DNA from 3 places in the Pseudobacteroides sp. genome. Region 1 is predicted to be linked to each of the others. Evidence: riboswitches for the same ligand, from Rfam matches in the RefSeq annotation. Region 1 holds a riboswitch; each other region holds the start of a gene.
The links. Region 1 has a riboswitch for cyclic di-GMP ahead of VIO64_RS18570 (transglutaminase-like domain-containing protein). Riboswitches for the same ligand answer to the same signal wherever they lie in the genome.

Region 2: linked by a shared signal. The riboswitch ahead of VIO64_RS16850 (Ig-like domain-containing protein) and the one ahead of VIO64_RS18570 (transglutaminase-like domain-containing protein) in region 1 are both predicted to bind cyclic di-GMP.
Region 3: linked by a shared signal. The riboswitch ahead of VIO64_RS05175 (bifunctional diguanylate cyclase/phosphohydrolase) and the one ahead of VIO64_RS18570 (transglutaminase-like domain-containing protein) in region 1 are both predicted to bind cyclic di-GMP.

What each region holds. Positions count from the first base shown of each region.
Region 1 covers NZ_DATCTU010000113.1:36-4,884, reverse strand. The annotation lists gene VIO64_RS18580 (DUF3048 domain-containing protein) at 102-1,157, shown strand; gene radC (RadC family protein) at 1,260-1,928, shown strand; gene VIO64_RS18570 (transglutaminase-like domain-containing protein) at 2,010-2,852, opposite strand; cyclic di-GMP riboswitch class I at 3,032-3,116, opposite strand; cyclic di-GMP riboswitch class I at 3,212-3,295, opposite strand; gene VIO64_RS18565 (YdeI/OmpD-associated family protein) at 3,406-3,876, opposite strand; tRNA gene VIO64_RS18560 (tRNA-Pro) at 4,810-4,849, opposite strand, start outside.
Region 2 covers NZ_DATCTU010000104.1:91,122-95,970, reverse strand. The annotation lists gene fliD (flagellar filament capping protein FliD) at 1-936, shown strand, start outside; gene fliS (flagellar export chaperone FliS) at 974-1,378, shown strand; gene VIO64_RS16855 (flagellar protein FlgN) at 1,388-1,897, shown strand; cyclic di-GMP riboswitch class I at 2,049-2,122, shown strand; gene VIO64_RS16850 (Ig-like domain-containing protein) at 2,348-4,849, shown strand, end outside.
Region 3 covers NZ_DATCTU010000032.1:134,523-139,371, forward strand. The annotation lists gene VIO64_RS05170 (SPFH domain-containing protein) at 1-63, opposite strand, end outside; gene VIO64_RS05175 (bifunctional diguanylate cyclase/phosphohydrolase) at 338-1,966, opposite strand; cyclic di-GMP riboswitch class I at 2,085-2,171, opposite strand; gene VIO64_RS05180 (response regulator transcription factor) at 2,401-3,087, shown strand; gene VIO64_RS05185 (HAMP domain-containing sensor histidine kinase) at 3,084-4,448, shown strand; gene VIO64_RS05190 (hypothetical protein) at 4,565-4,849, shown strand, end outside.

The DNA.
Region 1 (4,849 bases):
ATTAGTTATATAACTTTACAGTTCGTTGTCTATATATGCGGCAAATTATATCAGTATCAGGGGTTTATATAAATTAAATTAAATTTATGGGGGGGAGTTTTATGATTAAAAGAATAATTATTTTGCTTGGTACACTTATGGCTATAGCTTCTATAGCTGCATGTGATGGGGCAAATAATAATATAGTGCCTACCAGTACTCATGTAACATTCACAATGGCCCCATCTTTTACTAGTACGCCTTTTGTGGAACCAACGCCAACGCCTAAAAAAATTAATTTTGTGTTTCCGAAGGAAGGGGAAAGGCCCGTTGCTGTTATGATTGATAACGAAGGTAAAAGGGTGCTGCCTCAGGGTGGACTTGATAAGGCACAGCTGGTTTATGAGATTGCCGTTGAAGGCGGTGAGACCAGATTAATGCCGGTCTTCTGGGGGACCAATCCCGGTATGATCGGGCCTGTCAGGAGCTCAAGGCATTATTACCTTGATTTTGTTATGGAGCATGACGCCATCTATGTGCATTTTGGATGGAGTCCTAGAGCCATGCAAGATATATCCAAATTCAAAATTAACAACATAAATGGCGTTGGCTACGGAGGAGAAGTCTTCTGGGATTTGACAAAGGACAGAAGAAACTGGCAGGACTCATATACATCAATGGAAAATGTGAGGAACTTTATAAAAAAAGCAAAGTACAAGCAGACTACCGATAAAAAGTTGGTTTTTGGCTATAATCAAATGGATGAAAAATTAAATTCAGGAGAAAAGGCGAATAAAATAACGGTAAGGTATAACTCAAGAATATTCAATACATATGAATTTGACGCCTCAAACGACATATATAAGAAGACTCGCAATGGCGAGCCGCATATGGAACGAGTAAGCAAAAAACAGTTGGAGGTTAAGAATATAATTATTCAACATATAGCCAACTATGGAATAAAGGGAGATGATAAAGGAAGGCAGGATTTGAATGATGTGGGAAGCGGAAACGGTTGGTTTATTACATGCGGAGAAGCAATTAAAATCAAATGGGCCAAGAAAGCCAGAAATTCAAAGACAAGCTATACCGATGAAAGCGGCAAACCCATTGAATTAAACCCAGGTCTTACCTGGATACAAATAGTGCCTTTAAATTCGAAAGTTATATTCCAATAATGTATTCAGTAATTAGAAATTATAGCCGAAATATACTATACGAAAAGTGACAGTTTAATCTCTTTTCATTATGTCAAAAATGTAAATTAAATGGGGGATAATATGCATGAAGGGCATAGAAAAAGGCTGAAAGAAAGATTTCTAAAAGAAGGACTGGATAGCTTTGAACCTCATCAGGTACTGGAAATGCTTCTTTTCTATTCCATACCGAGAAAAGACACGAATGAAATTGCACACAGGCTCTTGAAAAAGTTCGGATCACTTTCAGGTGTTTTTGAAGCGGATATAAAGGATATTCATAATACAGAAGGGATTGGTGAAAGCTCCGCATTTCTTCTTGCATTGATACCTTCCATTTCCAGAAGGTATTTTAATGATAAATGGGGAGAAAAGCCTGTGTTGGACAGCTCGGCAAAAGCGGGCCAGTTTGCAGTTTCAATATTTATGGGCAGAACCTATGAAGCATTCTATCTTATTTGTTTAAACAGCCAAAACAGAGTAAACTACTCGGCACTTATTCAGGAAGGGACTATAAACGAATCCCCTGTATACCCTAGGCTTATTGTAGAGACAGCACTAAGGCATCAGGCAAACAGCGTCATTCTTGCACATAACCATCCTGGAGGAAGCATGAATCCATCCCGGGCGGATATTGAGATTACTGAGCGTATTAGAGTTGCTCTAGAAGCAATCTCCATAACGGTTATTGATCATATTATTGTTGCAGGCGACAAATATGTAAGCTTTGCTGAAAAGGGATTGATGAAATAAATAAGGCAATATAAAAAGCCGGCTGTCAGATACTTTTGGTTTAGCCGGCTTTAAAATTGATATTAGTGATTAGAAAGGTTTCTACAATTCATCGATTTTGACATGATCAATATCAAAGTCCTTATTATCGAAGTAATTTTTATTCAGTGCATATCCGAAAGTGGAATCCAGCTTTATCCATTTTCCTTCATCATGAAGATAAATTTCGTTCCATGCATGATATTCCTGACGTTTTCCCGATACATAATTGCCTCGTATGACTTTTGCCTCTATACCGATAGACCTGGACATGGCCGCAAACAAGGTTGAAAAGTCGTAGCATACACCTTTTTTTGTTTTAAAGGTATTTTCTGCTCCGTAGACATCTGTAAAGTCATTTGCCAGCTGTCTGCGATATTTGTCATAATCATACTTTATGTTCTTGGTAATCCAGTTATATATATTTTTAGTTTTATCGCGATCGGTTTTGGAGAGCCTTGTAAGACGTTTGGCAAGATCGGCAATAGCAGGATAGTCGCTTTCAATATCCTTGGTGGGAACCAAGAATCGGTTAACATCAGCAACGTTTTCTACAATTAGCTTAGGGCCATAGGTGTATTTTCTATCCTCAAGATTAACCATGATATTAACTTCATACTGGCCTTTGCCCTCAGTAAACCATATGTTTTCATTGAACTTGCCATTGTCAAGGTCAATATCAAACCATTCCTGATAAGAATCTTTAATAATAAGGGCTTTGATTTTTTGTTTCGAGGTCTGACCGGAGATGTTAATTTTCCCATCAGCCTGTGATGGTAGCTTAATCAAAGATACTCCGTTTTCAGTAATCAGAAGTGGCTCTTCGGCATTCGATACTTGGAAGGGCGTGATGGATAACAAAGAAGTGATGGTAAAAATCAAAAAAAGCTTAATAAAACGGTTCATGATAAATCCCCCTTTTTCGGTTACTCAGCCGTCATAGTTTTAGTTTGGGAATTATCAAGGATTACTTAAGGAGTGTTTCCATTTAAGACAGTAAGACGGGATGAAGTAAATGATCGGAATTACTGCTAATGAAAATGAATTAAAAGCAACATGTACTTTTAATAATAGAAAACTGCATTAAAGACAACCCTTTGAAATTCCCCAATAAACATTAGACCTGTAGTTTTGCGTCCCTTTCTTTCGAAAGGTTTGCCATTGTCGAAAGGGTTTTACATAATTAATAAATGTGAACATAATAAAAGCTCTGATTGACTTGCCAAACAGAGCTGGTATATGCTTTTAAAAGCAATCCTAACACCTTTGGCAACCCGGCTGTCATAGAATAAACCTTAGACCCTTGGGCTTTACGTCCCTATCTTTCGATAGGTTTGTCATTATCAGTATGTTTACTATTTAATTAATTACATAAATCTCCTACAATTATATTTTACTACTTTTTATCGTAAGTTACAATAGGCTTCGACTAATTTATCCATATTTATTGTGAAATATATTATTTAGGTGTTTTCTTTTGAGCCTTAAGCATTTCAATGCATAGGAGGAGCCTTCTGTCTTTGGTATCCTCTTTTTTGGCGGATAGAATCCATTCGATATATTCACGCTTATGAGAATATGAAAGCTTGTGAAAAAATTCCTTTTCATTAGGGTTGGTGTGTAATAAATTATCAAGTTCCATTGGGATTTCCACTGCTCTTTCTTCTGTATCCTGAACTATAATTACATGTACTTTGTCACCGGGACCCTTTCCGATTGCGTTTCGGACCTTCTGATTTAATCCGATAAAATGGCATCGGTGTCCCATCTTTGCAAGAGACCCTCTGTACTCATATCCGTCAAAATATGCCTTAACTTTTACCTGGCCTTTTACTCCGAACTCTTTTTCCACATCATAAGGAAATTCTATATACCCGGAATTAAGTGTCTCATGCTTTATTATTTCCGCTTCAAATTCGTATTTTTTCATTAATTATCATCCTTTGACTTATAAAGTGGTGTTTTTATTGAGGATATCAGCCGGAAGCTAAATATTATTATAACCAAAATATAAAGCCATATAGAAGAATACTTAGCGTCGAGCAGCTTTATAACGGCTAATACCAATGCAGCAATTATTATAAAACTGTAAAATATGATCTTTACATAATTCTTTTTTAGCATTTTAATCACCTGTTTCTGTATAGATAGATTAAAAGTGATAAATCTATTACACTTGTCTGTCGCAAATCCCGTTGAACCGTTCGTTATTTGCTTCGCCAAATGTAAGATTAGCAACACTTTTAATCTAGATTATACGTTGTATAAACACATTATATACTTTTTGCAGTGTTTGAGGAAGGTGAAATGTTTAGTTGCTTACGTGCTTGCGAATGAAATTTAAAAAAGAAGCAGTTACTTTTAAATTGACATTTTTGATATTGCTTATATATACTGAATATGGTGTTTGCCACATTTGATATAGAAACGAGTATATTATTCACAAAGGGGTGTATGTACATTATTAGTAGTGAAATAAGAGCTAATATTAAGAAAGCATTGTTATACTCAGCTGATTTATTGGCAGCGATTACACTTTTTTGTAATTTGTTTTTTACTGCAATACATTACACAGACAAGTGGTATATGAAAAATACCAAGGATGTTGAAAGTCAGATAATGGGTTTGCAAATTGTTGGGCTTCTCTTTTACTTGCCGTTATCAATTATAATTACATATATCGTTTTAAATTTACTAGGGAAATTACATTTTGGGTTTAAAATTTTGTTTTTACTTATAAATGCAGGTATATTCCTGTATGTAACGAATTTGGTTCTTTAAACTATAATCAATTTAGTTATACAATTTCCAACTATAGTAAACAAGCGACTTTCGTTTTCTAAAAGTCGCTTGTTTACTATAGTCGGAGTGAGAGGACTCGAACCTCCGGCTTCTTGGTCCCG
Region 2 (4,849 bases), on a different contig from region 1:
GCATCAAGTTCATTTTTAGCATCAATGAACCTTACTGATTTGAGGCAGGGGCAGGATGCAATTGTTGTTTTGGATGGTCAGACCATAACAAGAAGCAGCAATTCCATAACTTCAAACGGTGTAACATATAATCTTCTGAAGGAAAGCACAACTGAACAAACCATATCTTTAAAGACTGATACTGAAGCTGTATTTAACAATGTAAAGAATTTTGTAACTAAATATAATGACCTTATAGGCAAGCTTAATAGTAAGCTGACAGAAAGATACAGCAGAGAGTTTCAACCCCTTACTGAAGAACAGAAAGAAGGAATGTCTGAAGAACAGGTGAAAAAGTGGGAAGAAAGAGCTAAAACAGGTCTTTTGAAAAACGACAGTTATATTACAAAAGTGGTTGATAGTCTGAGAACTGCTCTATATGATAATATAAGCGGAATAACAACAAAGCTGACTGATATCGGAATTACCACAGGCACTTTTACAGATAAGGGTAAACTTATCATTGATGAAGACAAGCTAAAGCAGGCTATAGCGGCAAATCCCGATGGTGTAATGAACCTTTTCAGCAAGAAATCAGACAGTAATCCTTCTTACAGCCGCAATCTGACTGCTTCGGAAAAGAAAACCAGATATAATGAAGAGGGTATGGCACATAGAATTTATGACATCATAGAAGATAACATTTCAACGATCAGAGATTCTGAAGGCAAAAAAGGAATATTGCTGCAGGTAGCTGGGATTACAGGAGATACATCAGAGTATTCCAACACTATATATACACAGATTAGCCAGTATGATACCCAAATAGATAGACTCCAAGACAAACTGGCTGATAAGGAGAATAAGTATTATAAGCAGTATGCTGCACTCGAATCTGCCATATCCAAAATGAATAATCAAAGTAACTGGTTAATGAGTCAGATTAGTGGTAAATAATGGTTTCGTATAAACAAAAAATACCGGAGGGATTATTATGGTAATGAACAAAGCATCAGACCAGTATAAAGAGAACTCAATATTTACAGCTAGTCCGGAGGAATTGACACTTATGCTGTATAACGGACTTATCAAATTTATTATGCAGGCACAAATGGCAATAGATGAGAAAAATATTGAAAAGGCACATAATTGTATAGTTAGAGCAGAAAATATAATAGGCGAGTTTCAGGCAACTTTGGACCAAAAGTATGATATATCAAATAATCTGTATTTAATTTATGATTATATGAATAGAAGACTTGTAGACGCAAGCATAAAAAAGGACAAGGAAATATTAAATGAAGTTTTAGGCTTTGCAAAGGAACTTAGAGATACCTGGAGTCAAGCTATGAAAATGGCCAAACAGCAAATGCCCAAATCTCAACAAGTTGCAAAATAGGAGAACACTATGGATAATAACAATAGGATAACTGTAAATAAAAGCCCCAATACTTATGTTGAAAGGCTTTTGGAGATTACAGATGCTAAATATGCATGTTTGCAGGAAATGCTTGAGTTAACAGCTGAGCAGGCATCTGTTATAGACGAAGATGAAATAGAAAGACTTGAGAATATTTTAGATGAAAAACAAAGAATAATTGAAAAGGTTGACAAGCTTGATGATGAATTTGAGGTTTATTTTCATCGCCTTAAATCGGAATCCAGGATTAAAAGTCTTGAAGAGTTAAGCTCAAACGAAGTAAAAGGACTAAAGGAACTAAAAATCTCAGTATCAAATGTCATGGCAGTTTTAAAGGAATTATCGGATTTGGAGAAATCCAATAATTCAAGAGCAAAGAAGGCGTTAGAAGATATTGGCAATGGATTGAAAAATATAAATGTAGCCAAAAAAGTCAATTCCGCTTACGGAGCATTACCTATCCAAACCGAATCCTTTTTCATAGATAAAAAGAAGTAAAAGTTCCCTTAAAGCCAACATATGTTGGCTTCATTGCATTTATTGATGTATCTCACCACAGCTGCCAAGGCTGACAAAATCATTTCGTGATTTTCTTTAAAAAATGTGATATAATAATATTAGGTGGTTTTTTTTATACTCCACTGTACCCCACTGATAAAGGCAAACTTATCGAAAGGTAAGGACGCAAAGTCATGGGCCTTAAGCTAAGGGATGACTAAAAAATTACTTCCGCTTTTGAGTGGGTGTTGACGAGTTAAGTCAACACATGAGCGAAATTTATAGCGGAAGTTATTTTTGATCATGCCTAAGGGATGACTAGAATGGTATTTTAGTCACTAAATGCGATGGTTGCCAGATTACCGGGTGGAACATATCTTATTATTTAATCTAAAATTATTGTTCGTATTGCTCAGATCTGGTTTCCTTCCGATTGGAGGAGATTCTTCTATGAAATCCAAGTTCAATTTGTCGTGTTTTGTTATACTGGCAGTGATAGCAATATTTGTTGCTGTACCGGGGGTTGTTTATGCAGGTGATGACACAGCTGCTTCACCTGTGGACTTAGCGGAGAAGGTTAAATCGGCTATGCTTTTGAGAAATCCAACATACACAATACAGTATACAGGGGATGCAACAATAAAAAGCAATATCAAAAGCTTATTTAGCGATATTTTTAGCTCGGACGATTACCTTCACTACAGCACAAAAACGTATGGAGTTACCATCTATGGTATTACAGGAAATTTATCCATGAAGTTTAATTTTTCCTACTGGGAGTCAAAAGAGCAGTCGGATTTTGTTGAAAGTAAAGTTTCTGAGGTGTTAAATGAAATTATTACTCCTGAAATGAACGACTATCAAAAGGAAAGAGCAATTCATGACTGGATTGTAACTAATGTTGCCTATGATATTTCTCTTGGGCAGCATTCAGCATATGCAGCTCTCGTCTCACCTTATAAAACCGTATGTCAGGGTTACTCCCTTCTAGCATATAAAATGCTTAACGAGGTAGGAATAGAAACCAGAATAATCGAAGGAAAGGCAGGTGGGCAAAGCCATTCATGGGTTTTGGTAAACTTAGATGGAGCCTATTATCATCTTGATCCCACTTGGGATGATCCTGTACCCGACGTTAAGGGAAGAATTAAATATGATTATTATAATTTAACGGACGAAGAGATAAAATCTAACCACTCGTGGACTAAATCCTACCCAAAAGCTGAGAATTCTTTTGTAGATATCCTTAAATCAAAAATGGTAAGTGATGCTGAGAACTCTAGTGTTTATGAGACCATTATAAGCGATTTAGGTCTTCAGTTTACAGATGAGTCTTTGACCGTATCAAATTCTTTGGGATTGAACTCAAAAATACAAGAGGCTATCGTAGAAGAGAAAACATCAATAAAGGTTAGGTATACCGGATTATCTATTGCTACAGATATCAAGGAAGCATTCAAGGGCATCAGTAATGTGAAAACATACAGCTATACATATACTGATTATGTTCGTACTCCACAGGTTGGAGATGTGATTTTGGAATTAAACTTTTCATACGAACCTCAGGTAAATATAACAGAAATATCATTGAACCAGAGCTCTATTTCCATTGATGTTGGAAAATCCTCAACAAAGCTTATACCAACGATTAATCCTACTACTTCAAGCAATAAAAGTGTTATATGGTCTTCATCAGATATAAGTATAGCAACAGTTACTGATGGGATAATTAAGGGAATTTCCGGCGGTAATGCGACAATTACTGTGAAAACTATTGACGGTGGAATTGAGGCAGATATAGATGTTACGGTTACTGTTCCTGTTGCAAGGATAAAGCTTGATAGGGCATATTTGCAGCTTAAAGTGGAAAGTGAAGATGTGGTTCTGAAGACTTCTGTTTTTCCTGAGGATGCCACAGATCAGGATATTGTGTGGAGCAGTAATAGCCAAAATGTAGCTGTGGACGAAAATGGAACGGTACATGCTGTTGCACCTGGAAAGGCAATAATTACAGCAACATCAAAAAGCGATCCGGCCAAAAAAGCCACCTGTACAGTAGTAGTTCCTGTAACGGTAACTGAGGTATCCTTTACGAAGGATAAAATAACTTTAAAGCTTGGACAGGCACCTGTAAAGCTGATACCGATAATATTGCCGTCAAATGCAGTTATAAAAGCAGTTACATGGTCATCGAGCGATGAAGCTATTGCTACAGTAAGCAGAACAGGAAATCTGATAGCAGTGTCCGAAGGTACTGCAACTATAACAGCCACCTCAGTTGACGGAAACAAATCGGGGGCCATGGAGGTTACAGTAATAAGAGGTGTTATCAGTGTTACCCTAAATAAGAAATTTGCTACACTTAAAATCGGAGACCCTGATTTGAAGCTTGAAGCGGCAGTCTTGCCTGAAAACGCTACAATAAAGGATATACAGTGGACAAGCAGCAATCCTGCTGTGGCAACTGTAGACGAAGAGGGTAATGTCCATGCCGTATCACCCGGCAAGGTAACAATTACTGCATCGTCAAAGCAGGACGGGACAAAGAGATCTGTATGCACAATAACTATTCCTATTCCGGTATCAGGTATAAAGATCTCATCAGCAGTAAGCACATTAAAGGTTGGTCAAATAGGAATAAGGCTTTCGCCTGCTATTACACCTTACAATGCAGCCAATAAAAAAGTAGAATGGGAAAGCAGCAATTCATCTGTATTAACGGTTAGTGCATCAGGGGTGATCACTCCCCTAAAGGAGGGAACTGTGACAATTAGTGCAACTACAGTTGACGGCAGGTTTGTGGATTCCATTACCATTAATGTTGTGTACCCCGTATCTTCAGTTAAATTAGATAAGGTTACTGCAGTAATAAAAGTTGGTGATGCTGATTTGACTTTGAATGTAACGGTATTACCTGATAATGCAACCAGTAAGGAAGTTGCATGGACAAGC
Region 3 (4,849 bases), on a different contig from region 1:
CATTAAGATGTCTACAAAAAACATTAATAGACCTGATGACACTTCCTTGTTTAATTCTTTCATTTTCCTCGCCCCTTTAATTTAATTTATGATATTATTTTGATATCACTTTTATATTATAAGTATAACATTTTTATATAAAAAAATAAACCTGGTTTTGGTCTGTTTTTTATCAAAAAATGTCATAGAGGCTAAAATTATAAGTTTCTTTGCAAATAGTACCATCAAGATCAATTTCTCCGTTTATTTCTATGTTTTTAAATATAATAGATAAGGTTTTTTAATAGAGATTGATTAAGAAGCTATTCTAAAAGGCTTTTTTGATTATATTTTTTGATTATACTATGGTTTTATTAAGACATTTGAGAAACACATCAACCAGCTTGGGATCCAGCTGTTTTCCTCTGCAGTTCTTAAGTTCATTAACAGCACTTTTAAACGAAAGAGAATCTTTATATACGTGCTTGACAGTTAGAGCAGAGAACATATCAGCTATTGCCAGTATCTTTCCTTCAAGCGGTAAGTCTTTATCTGACATTGCAAAAGGATATCCTTTACCATCATAACGCTCATGATGATACTTGACCGCATTTTTGACAGTACTGGATATTTCGAATATTTCTATTAGGCAAATGCAGTCAGTAACATGATTCTTAACAATTTCATACTCCGCCTTTGTCAGTGATGACTGTTTGCGGAGAATTTCCGATGAAATAAAAAGTTTCCCAAGATCGTGGATCCAGCCTGCGATATATAAATCCTGGACAAAAGCCTTTGGAAGATTCAATGCATTTCCCAAAGTTTTAGCAAAGTTTGCAACAAATCTGGAATGAATAAAAGTGTACATGTCCTTTTCTTTCATAGCATTGATTACTTGAAGACAGCGTTCAGGAAGCAGTTCACTTCCAGCTTCCAATCCTATATCAATTTGAAATCTTCCATATTTGTTTTCATACATTCTCATGTCTGCACGATGAAGAAGTATTTCGATTTTCTTTTCGGATTCATTTCTTGAGTGTGCTATACCTGTAGAACAAGATAATCTAATAGGATGTGCATTGGGATCAGATATAAAAATGCTGGTTTTTAATGTATTGCGTAATTTTTCATTGAGATTACGCTCCTTAACCAAATCCAGGTCCTTGATTAAAATTATAAATTCATCTCCCCCCAATCGTCCCATTGTATAGCTAAGGCCTTCAAGGCATTTTTTTATTAGGGCTGAAATGAATACAAGAGCTTTGTTTCCTGTCATATGGCCATATGTATCGTTAATGTGCTTAAAATGATCCATATCAATGACCATTAATGATACATTATATTGCTTATTCAGCATGTCCTGTCCGATTTCAATTATGCTGTTTAAGTTGTACAGACCTGTCAATGAATCCATCATGCTTACTTTGTGGTACTTATCCCTCTCGCTCTTTATGTTTATTATAAGGTAAAACACTAAAGAATATAGTGCACTGACGATAATTATACCTGATATATATACGGTAATAACATGTGTGGATTCATGAATTCTGCGGGTCAGAAAAATAAAAGCAATAATAATTCCAGTTAGATTTGAAAAAACAAAGTCTCGAAACAAATATTGTGCAAAAACGGGAATAAAAAAGCCTATGGCAATTACATAAATTGTATCTACCGTGAACATTGCTATAGTAATGAGGATAGAAGCTATACAGGTACATGCGAAAATTAATCTGAGTTTTGACTTAGGATGAAGTACATTGGATATGATTGAAGAAAGCATAAAGACTAAAGAACTACAAAGGGCAAAGGTAGAACGGTTGCTGGTAAAAAATCCCCATAAGCCGTAGGATACAACTCCCAAATAGAATAGTATTGGAACAATTATATACTTGTTATTCTTAAACAGCCTTCGCAAAAGAGTCTGTTTTCCACAATCCCATGAGGAATGCTTCATGAGAAAATCCGCAGGAATATTTATTTCGGTCATATTATCACCCAGTTATAAATAGTACGAACTTTAGTAAATACATCTTACTTTGATAAGAATAATTGATTGGCAAAAATAAAAAGGCAAGAAACAAAATTCAAGCCCTTTAGGTTAAAAACCCGGCAGCCTGACTATCATAACAATAAAATGTCACAGATTCATGGCTTTGCGTCCCTACCTTTCAATAGGTTTGCCTTATCATGGTTTAAGTTTATATATAAATGGTAACTTTAATATTAATTGTAATTTTTTAAAAACCAATAAAATAATTATATCATAAACCTTTAATGATTTTCCACAAAAAATTACATATATACAAAATAATTTAAAAGCCAAAAAGACCTTTGAATTTTTGTGTGCTTTTAATCACAACTATACTATATGATATAATAATTTGTGTGATTGATAATTCAAAATAGCTGGAGGATTGAAAGGTGCATAAAATATTAATAGTAGATGATGATGAGCTAATAGCAAACCTTATAGAGCAAAATCTCAAGCTGGAGGGTTTTGATACAAAGGTATGCCATGATGGTGTCTCTGCCCTTGAAATTTGTGACGGCTACAAGCCCGATCTGGTTGTGCTTGATGTGATGATGCCCAGGCTTGATGGGTTTCATGTATGTAAGTGCCTTCAGGGGACAGGCACTGCAGTTATTATGCTGACTGCTAAAAGCGATATATCAGATAAGCTTGTAGGGCTCGAGATGGGGGCGGATGATTATATTATAAAGCCCTTTGATAGCAGAGAGCTTGTTGCAAGAATAAAGGCTGTCATACGCCGCTTTGAGAAAGTTTCCATACAGCATATTGGTAATGAAAAAAGTTCAGGTAACAAGATAATAAGTCTTAACGAGCAGACCAGAATAGCACTTGCGGCTGGTAAAGAACTGGATCTTACCCCAACAGAGTTTGAACTGCTTCTCATTTTTGCCAACAATGTACAGAGGGTTTTTACAAGAGAGCAGCTTCTTGACACTGTGTGGGGGTATGATTATCTTGGAGATTCGAGGACGGTCGATATTCATATACAGCGTCTTAGGAAAAAGCTAGGAAAATACAGCGGCTGCATTGAAACTGTTTTTGGAATAGGATATAGGTATAAGGAGCCAATAAAATGAAACTGAGACTCAAGGTTATCTCCATGAATATGTTTATTATTGTAGCAATATTGCTTGTTAGCGGAATCATAATTATAAGGACAATTGATAACTTTAATCTATATACTTCATACCAGTACGTTTTAAGTCAAAGCAAATTTACAGAGCAATATCTTACAGAATACCTTAAGATCAGTGAAAAACCCCATGTCTCATTAGAACTTAACATTAATTCACTTGAAGAAAAACTGAGGCTGCAATCGGGCTGTGGTGTGGAGATTTCAGGCAGTGACAAAGCTTCTGCCAATGAAATGCAGAAGAATGCACTTGAAGGCAAAAAAGTCTACTTGATTAGTTCGGAAAGCCCAAACAGGAAGCTGCTGATGGCTTTTCCAATCATAGTTAAAGGTTCAGTAATAGGAACTGTTAGCTTGGAGTATTCACTTTACCAAGCGGACAGTATGAAAAGAAACCTTCAGATAACCCTCGTTATCCTGCTTGTTTTTGCTCTTTCGGTGTCGCTAGTTTTAAGTTATCTTTTCTCATACAGGATGATTAAGCCTTTAGAAAAGCTAACCCTTACAACAAAGGAATATTCAAAGGGTAATTTCAATGAGATAGGCGGGGTAAAAACCGGAGATGAAATAGAAAAACTGGCTCATTCCTTTAATGACATGGGCAGAAATATCAAAGATATGATTGACAGGCTTACAGATGAACAGCAAAAACAGAAGAAGTTTATCGATAGTGTAACTCATGAAATAAGAACTCCTCTTACAAATATTATTGGGTATGCAGATCTTTCAGGCAGAGTAAATGAAGAGGAACAACGCAAAAAATATTATACCTATATAATAGACGAAAGCAAAAGACTTTTAAATATGGTAAATAACCTTCTTGATCTGTCCCAGCTCAATCAGTATGAGTTTTCTGTCACGAAAAAGGAAACAGATTTAAAGAATGTTATTATTAAAGCTGTAGAGCTGATGAGGGATAGGGCTGGAAAGTTTGGTATAGGGATTGATTATCAGCTAGAGGATATTAGGGCTAGAGTGGATGGGGAAAAGATCAAACAAGTGGTAATAAATATTATAGATAATGCAATAAAGTATTCCGAAGGTTCTCTTGTTAAATTAAAGCTTTGGAGGGAACAGGGTGTTTTTATTGAGATAAGGGATAACGGGATAGGGATACCAAAGGATGATATAAAAAGCATTACAGAACCATTTTATAGAGTTGATAAATCAAGAAGCAGGAAACTTGGAGGAAATGGTTTGGGACTTTCAATATGTATGGAAATTATTGATGCTCATGGAGGAAAGCTTGATATTGATAGCCCTGAGGGAGAAGGAACAATCGTTACAATTTCGTTACAACCTTGAAACTGTTTGGAGAAAAACTGCTGTTAGAATATAAATAACAAGATTAATTGATGCTTGATTAAAAGTAATTGTAATCAAGTATAAGAAGATTCTACAGTGAAAAGGGGATGGACTATATGAAAAAGAAAGCTTTAATTTTAGTATCTACAGTTTTTCTATTAAGTACTGCTTGCGGAGATATAACCTCGGTACCCCAAATGGAAGTTGATAAAGTTGCTGTTGTGGAAGATAAAAACCCCAAGCAATCCAACAAACAGGACAACATTGATGATGCAATCAGCACCTATCTTGAACAGAAGTTTGATTTTAAGGCTATAGGAGGTGTTGTTTTTGAAGCCCATGAACTTTACGGACATGAAATAAAGGATAGCAAAACATATGCCTATATTTGGAGCGTCCAG